One region of the Cupriavidus sp. SHE genome, then DNA from elsewhere that is predicted to be linked to it. Evidence: predicted binding sites of a transcription regulator. Region 1 holds the regulator's gene; the other holds the start of a gene.
What was found. Region 1 encodes FNR, which switches genes on or off when oxygen is low (the NO sensors DNR and NnrR bind a similar motif). Its sites were predicted from a motif close to TTGATNNNNATCAA; they were not measured.

Region 1 (3,410 bases):
AAATGCGATGCGCAAGTCCCTGTCGACATCCGACGCGCGCAAGCGGCTGCTGCGACCACGCACGATCATCTATACGCTGATCTGGTTGGTTCTGGCGGCGGGCTTCGTCGCGTCGCTGGCAGTGCGCTCGCCGATCAAGGTCGACATCATTCGGGATCGCGGCGCGCTGGGCCGGGAAGTGGAGGGTCGCTGGATCGAGAACGTCTATCGGCTCCAGGTGATCAACACCACGGAAGCGCCGATGCGGATTCGCGTGGAGGCTGAAGGCGATGACCTGACTGGACTGACGGTCGAGTATGATAAGTCCGCCGAGGCCATGCAGCCAACGTCCAACCGGTTGTTGCCGATTCGCATTCGCGTGCCGATCGACGATGCCAAGGAAGGCACGCATAAGATCAACGTAACGGTGACGGCGGAGGGCGAGGACGGCCGAGACGCGCATATCAGGCAATCCACGAGTTTCATTGTTCCCCGCAATCTGTGATGCTGAGGGTGAAATGGCAGCAAACAAGGAGAGCGCAATGACATCCCAACAGTCCAAGCCCTGGTACAGGGAACCGTGGCCGTGGCTTTTGATGAGCGGTCCGTTGCTTGCAATTATTGGCTGCGGCGTGACCATCTGGCTCGCCAACACGCATCCGGATTTGCCGGTTTCCGGCGTGGAGCGTCATGGCCTGGTCGTAGAGAAAACGGGGGCGGAGCATGTGGCGTCGCCGGCTGCGAGGCGCCCATGAGACTCCGCTGGCTGATGTGGGTACTTTGGCCGGCGTTTCTGATGGGCGGAGCGGCCACCGCCACCGTATTTTCGGTCGTTGATCCGGGCGATCTCACGTTCTTCGGGCACCAGGTGGAAGCGTCTCGTGAGGCGGTCTACACGATTGGCTTCCTGGTGGCGTGGTTGTTTTGCGCGTTGTCCAGCGGGCTGACGCTATACACCATGCCAACCAAGCTCGAGGAGACCGACGAACTCGAGTAATGGATCGAGTGCAGGTAGAAAGCAAAACGGCCGCACCGGGCGCTGAGTTCCCGGTGCGGCCGTTTTCCAGGCTAGGAGGTTCGTTAGCAGTTTCGGCTATAGACCTGCCTGATGCCTTCCATGTCCACGAGTTTCACGTGTCGTTGGCGAATCTGAATCAGGCCGGCTTCGGCGAATCGAGAGAAGAGCCGACTCACGGTTTCGAGCTTGAGGCCAAGGTAGCTGCCGATTTCTTCGCGGCTCATCCGCAGCACGAACTCGCTCGACGAGTAGCCGCGCATCGACAGGCGCTCCGACATGTTGACGAGAAATGCTGCCAGGCGCTCTTCGGCACGCATCGAGCCAAGAGTGATCAGCATGATCTGGTCCTGCGAGATTTCCTTGCTCATCAGTCGCAGGAACTGCTGCTGGAGAGAAGGCAAGGTGCCGGACAGCGATTGCAGGTCATCAAATCGTACGACGCAGACCTCGGTGTCCTCGAGCGCGGTGGCATCGGACGCATGCTGCATCTCGCCGAGGCCGTCGAGCCCGACGACTTCACCGGGCAAATGGAAGCCGGTGATTTGCGTGCGTCCGTCCTCCATGGTCACGTGGGTCTTCAATGTGCCAAAGCGGATCGCATAGACTGCGGTAAGCGGTTCGCCCATGCGATAGAGCGTTTCGCCCTTGTGAACACGAACGCGTTCCTGTACGAGCGTGTCCATCTTTGCGAGGTCCTGTTGCGACATGCCCACGGGAAGGCAAAGCTGGCCCATGGCGCAAGTGGAGCAACGCGGAGACATCTCGGTGACGGGAATGGAGGTAAGCAATTGATGGTGCTCGCATGAATGCGCTTGCGATGGAGGCGCGATGCAGGCATTTTACAGCTTGATGTGACGCAGAAGCGAGGAACAGTTGCCATTTGGTGTGCTTTTCAGTGTCTTTACACTTGCATTGCTTGGCGGCGTGCATTGCGCAGCCATGTGTGGAGGAATTGCCATTGCTGTCGAGCAACGGCAGTCCGGGGGCGCTGTCGCGGTCGTTAACGTCGTGCATCGCTCGCGGTTTCACTGGTGGCTGGAACTGCTGGTCATGCACGCCGGGCGTCTCACGACCTATGTGCTGCTTGGGGCGCTGATGGGGGCGGTGGGCGCGACAGTCTGGAAGCAGGACTACCTGCCAGTGCAGCGCTGGCTCTACGGTGCAGGCAGCCTGTTGCTCGTTCTGACCGGGGTGTGGTTGTTGCGCGGCCGCGTCATGCGGGCAACATGGCTCGAGCGGTTGGCGGCGCGGGCGGCCTCATATGTCGTTCAGGGCGTCGCGTCGCTGGGTATGCAGATGCCGCTACGCTTGCGTCGGCACGCGCCCATCATGCGGCGCTATGGGATGGGGCTGGCCTGGGGGCTGGTGCCTTGCGGTATGGTGTATGGCGCACTCGCGCTCGCCCTGTTGGCTGGTAATGCGCCGTCTGGGGCACTTGTCATGACGGCCTTTGGCATCGGGACGCTGCCGAACCTGCTGGTGATCTCGGGTTTGTCGGGCTACCTGCGGCAACTGTCGCGCCGCCCCAGCGTGCGAGTGGGCGCCGCGCTTATTGTGATCAGTTTTGGGGCGCTGGGTGTCGCACGCGCCGTCTGGCTGCCCGATACGTTGGCCAATCACGGCTTCTGCGTCGTGTTCTAGACTTTTTTGCTGGTTGCAGGGCGGGGCTGGAATGCCATACAATCGCGAAACCACGGTATCGCGCTCCGATGCGCTCGTGGCGTCGCCGGGGCTGCATTCCCGATCTGGGGTGTGTGCCCAGGGGGTCTGGGCAGGTCTGGCTTGCCAGGATCGTCCCCACAGTTCATCCGGTTCAGAAGATCTGGTTCCAAAGTCCGATGGGGCTGTGTGGAGAGGTGGCGCCGGTGCCAGGCGAAGTTGCCTGGGCCGATATCGATTGTTTCTTGCCGCCTTGGCGATCTGATTGTCCAGGTGAATGTCCACCCCAAAAGGGAGAGGGTGCGACGCAAGAGGTCCGTTGACTGGCGCAGTCTGTCAGCCCCGGACGATCTCCTGCCGGAACGACCCGGCAATTCGATGCAAAGAAAATGAGGTGCACGGCTGCGCTGCGAAAAGCTGCGAGTTAGCTGCGCGATGAGATGGCGGTGGCTCAGGCCTCGCTGTATCTGCAATCTCCAGTGCTTCAGGATTCGTCCAGAAGCAGGTGCAAAGACAGGCTGCACACAATCACATGAATACCCAAGAGGCGAAGATCGTCCTCGAGACCGCGCTGATCTGTGCGCAGGAGCCGTTGCGCGTTGGTGATCTGCGACGGTTGTTCGCCGACGACGTCGGTGCCGACACCATCCGGGTTCTGCTCGAAGAGCTGCGCAACGACTGGCAGCAGCGCGGGGTAGAGCTCGTGGCCCTGGCCAGCGGCTGGCGGTTCCAGAGCCGTCCCGAGATGCGCGAG
Region 2 (3,410 bases), on a different contig from region 1:
ATTCGAAGGGGATGGAATCGAGTCGATGCCAGCCGGATTCAGGATTCTGGTGTTCCACGCCCGCCTTGGCGCCAGCCACCAGCAATGCACCTTCGGTCGGGTCGCCCTCGACGTGCCACATGCCTTCGTCATTGCGCATGTTGGCGTCGTTGCAGAGTACGCCGGTGCGCAGGGCCATGGCCAACGGCGCGCAACTCATGGGGTCGACGATGTGCCCGTCGATGCTGAAGTCTCCCACCGGCGCATAACCGACGCCCCCGACATCGAATACATGGCCCGCGCAGACCATGCGCTGCACGGTCATCTCATTGCGCGTCAGCGTGCCGGTCTTGTCGGAGCAGATCACCGTCACCGATCCCAGCGTCTCCACCGCCGGCAGGCGCCGCACGATGGCATGGCGCCGGGCCATGCGCTGCACGCCGAGCGCAAGCGTGACGGTCATGATTGCAGGCAGCCCTTCAGGGATGGCGGAGGCCGCCAGCGCCACGGCCATCATGAACATGTCAGCTGCAGAGTGGCCACGCCAGAGAATGCCGGCCACGAACACCACGGCGGAGAGCAACAGGATGGCTACCGCCAGACCGCGCCCAAAACGATCGATCTGCCGTACCAGCGGCGTTGACAGGCTTTCGATGCTGCTGAGCATCTCGTTGATCCTGCCCAGTTCCGTGGCGCTACCCGTCGCGACCACGATGCCGGTCGCCTGTCCGTAGACCACTAGCGTGCCGGAGTACGCCATGTCGAAGCGATCGCCCAGCGGCGCGTCTTCCGCCACGGGCGCGGCATTCTTTTCCACGGGCAACGATTCGCCGGTGAGCGCGGCCTCCTCGACCCGCAGTTCTTTGACCGAGGTCAGGCGCAGATCGGCGGGCACCCGGTCCCCCGAAGCCAGCGCGACCACATCGCCCGGCACCAGATCCGCAGCGGCGATTTCGTGCCGCTGGCCATCGCGAATCACGAACGCAAGCGGGGCGAGCATGGCGCGGATGGCATCAATGGCGGCTTCGGCCTTGCCTTCCTGGATGAACCCGATGACGGCATTGATCACGACCGCCACGAGCAGCACGGCCGCATCGACCCAGTGACCGAGAATCGCCGAGACGATCGACGAGCCGAGAATGATGTAGAGGAGGATGTTGTGGAACTGCAGCAGCAGCCGCATCAGCGGGCCGCGGCGCTTGGGTGGTGCGAGACGGTTGGGACCGTACTCGTCCAGTCGACGGGAGGCTTCGGCTGCGCTCAGACCGGCTGCGCTGGTCTGCAAGGTCTGCCCGACCTGTGTGTCGGTGAGCGTGTGCCAGATGGGGGGCGATTGGTTTTCGGTGTCGTGGCTGGCAGGAGGACCAGTCATGTGGAGTCGGGGCCTTTTTCTGCAACCGGGCGGGCCGGTCTCGCGTTTCGATCGGAGGCGCGCATCGCCTAGTCAAGCCGCAGGCATCTTCTGGGGGGCCTGCGACACGGCGACGGCCTGACGGAGAAAGGGCGTATCAGATACTAGCTTGCTTCGATCACGCCCCGATGACAACACCTTGGAATGCACTGCACATCTCTATTTCAACATCGCTTGGCGCTTGAGGGAGATGATCTGCGTCAAAGTGGTCAAAGCTCTTCTTCGCGAATTGGGGCAGGGCGGAGTCACCGTCAACGGCGCATTCGGAGCCGTCAATCCGCCAGGGAGGTGCGATATCTGCAGGCTCGGCGCCCGCCCGCGAGCCTCATCCGGGATGAGCAAGCCGCAGCGTCGCAAGGCATGGGTTTGCCGAAGCGGCAAGAATCACCAGCCATGATCGGCAGGTCGAGAGGGTGGATAGGGAGTCGACGTTATCGATGAGCGTTCGATGGGCGCGCCCAGTATCGTGATCGGTGAAGGATGACGAATACCTTCGGCCATCGACAGACAACAAAAAACCCGGAAAGCTCGTCAGCTAACCGGGTTCAGGGCAACGTAAGGCGTTGCTAGCCAATAATTTGGTGGGTGGTACAGGGATTGAACCTGTGACCCCTGCCGTGTGAAGGCAGTGCTCTACCGCTGAGCTAACCACCCATGCTGCTTCGTCATCGTTGCTGCTGATGTCGTGCAGTGGAGAAACGAGATTATGCCGATGGGCCGGTATCTTGTAAAGCCCTTTTTCGAATTTTCTTCGAGATCCCTCGGGAGGCGCCAGGCCCTACTGCGTGGCGGCTTCGGCAGGAGAGGCCTCTTGCCAGACCGTCTTGCCGCCACTTGCCTTGTCGAGTTCCTTGAGCACGCCCATGTGCGCCGAGATTTCTTCCTCGGAGGCCAATAGCACGGGCAGCGTCATGGCGGACAGGTCGGCGGTGCTACGCGTCTCGCCATCCGTGGTGGCGCCGTCGAGCATGTCGATGACCAGTGAGTTCTGGCCGCGCGTCATCGCCAGGTAGACCTCGGCGAGCAGTTCGGCATCGAGCAGTGCGCCGTGCAGCGTGCGGTGGGAATTGCTGACGCCCAGTCGGTCGCACAGCGCATCCAGCGAGTTGCGCTTGCCCGGGAACATCTGGCGGGCTTCACGCAGCGTATCGATCACGTTGCTGGCGTGCTGGCGGAACGGCGGCAGGTCCAGGCGCTGGAATTCCATATCCAGGAAGCCAAGGTCGAAGGGCGCGTTGTGGATGATCAGTTCGGCGTCCTGCACGAAGTCACGGACCTCGTTGACGACCTCGGCGAACTTGGGCTTGTCGGCCAGGAAATCGAGCGTGATCCCGTGCACGGCGATGGCATCCTCATGGATGTCGCGCTCTGGATTGACGTAGAAGTGGAGGTGGCGGCCTGTCAGGCGGCGATTCACCAGTTCCACACAGCCGATTTCGATCAGGCGGTCGCCTGTTGCGTGATTGAGGCCGGTGGTTTCGGTATCGAGAACGATTTGTCGCATGGGCGGGATTGTAAACGACGGGTCAGGTATTGATCGACGCCACCCCGCGATTGGCCAGCGCATCCGCGCGTTCGTTGCCGGGGTGCCCGTTGTGACCGCGCACCCAGTGCCACGTGATCTGGTGAGGTTTCTGGGCTTCGTCCAGTACCTGCCAGAGGTCGGCGTTCTTGACCGGCTTCTTGTCCGCCGTCTTCCAGCCGCGTGCCTTCCAGCCGTGAATCCACTCGCTGATGCCTTTCTGCACGTATTGCGAGTCCGTATAGATATTGACGATGCATGGGCGCTTGAGCGCGCGCAGCGCCTCGATGACCGCCATCAGCTCCATGCGGTTGTTGGTGGTGGGGCTTTCGCCGCCGAACAGTTCTTTCTCGTGGCCGCCGGCGACGAGCACGGCGCCCCAGCCGCCGGGGCCGGGATTGCCCTTGCAGGCTCCGTCGGAGTAAATCGTGACTTCTTGCATGTATATAAGGTGATGGTCCTAGCTGTCCTGGCCAGGGGTCTTGCCGTGTGTGCCCG

Region 2: a site for FNR is predicted at 1,581-1,594, ahead of RN01_RS10740 (cation-transporting P-type ATPase). Genes of this name have one in related genera too.

The regions. Positions count from the first base shown of each region.
Region 1 is NZ_JWMB01000025.1:119,841-123,250, forward strand. Features, by position in the region: gene ccoG (cytochrome c oxidase accessory protein CcoG) at 1-484, shown strand, start outside; gene RN01_RS14140 (membrane protein) at 498-734, shown strand; gene RN01_RS14145 (hypothetical protein) at 731-976, shown strand; gene fnr (fumarate/nitrate reduction transcriptional regulator Fnr) at 1,060-1,785, opposite strand; gene RN01_RS14155 (sulfite exporter TauE/SafE family protein) at 1,871-2,638, shown strand; gene scpB (SMC-Scp complex subunit ScpB) at 3,189-3,410, shown strand, end outside.
Region 2 is NZ_JWMB01000020.1:40,921-44,330, reverse strand. Features, by position in the region: gene RN01_RS10740 (cation-transporting P-type ATPase) at 1-1,351, opposite strand, end outside; tRNA gene RN01_RS10735 (tRNA-Val) at 1,970-2,044, opposite strand; gene dnaQ (DNA polymerase III subunit epsilon) at 2,169-2,894, opposite strand; gene rnhA (ribonuclease HI) at 2,917-3,354, opposite strand; gene RN01_RS10720 (methyltransferase domain-containing protein) at 3,373-3,410, opposite strand, start outside.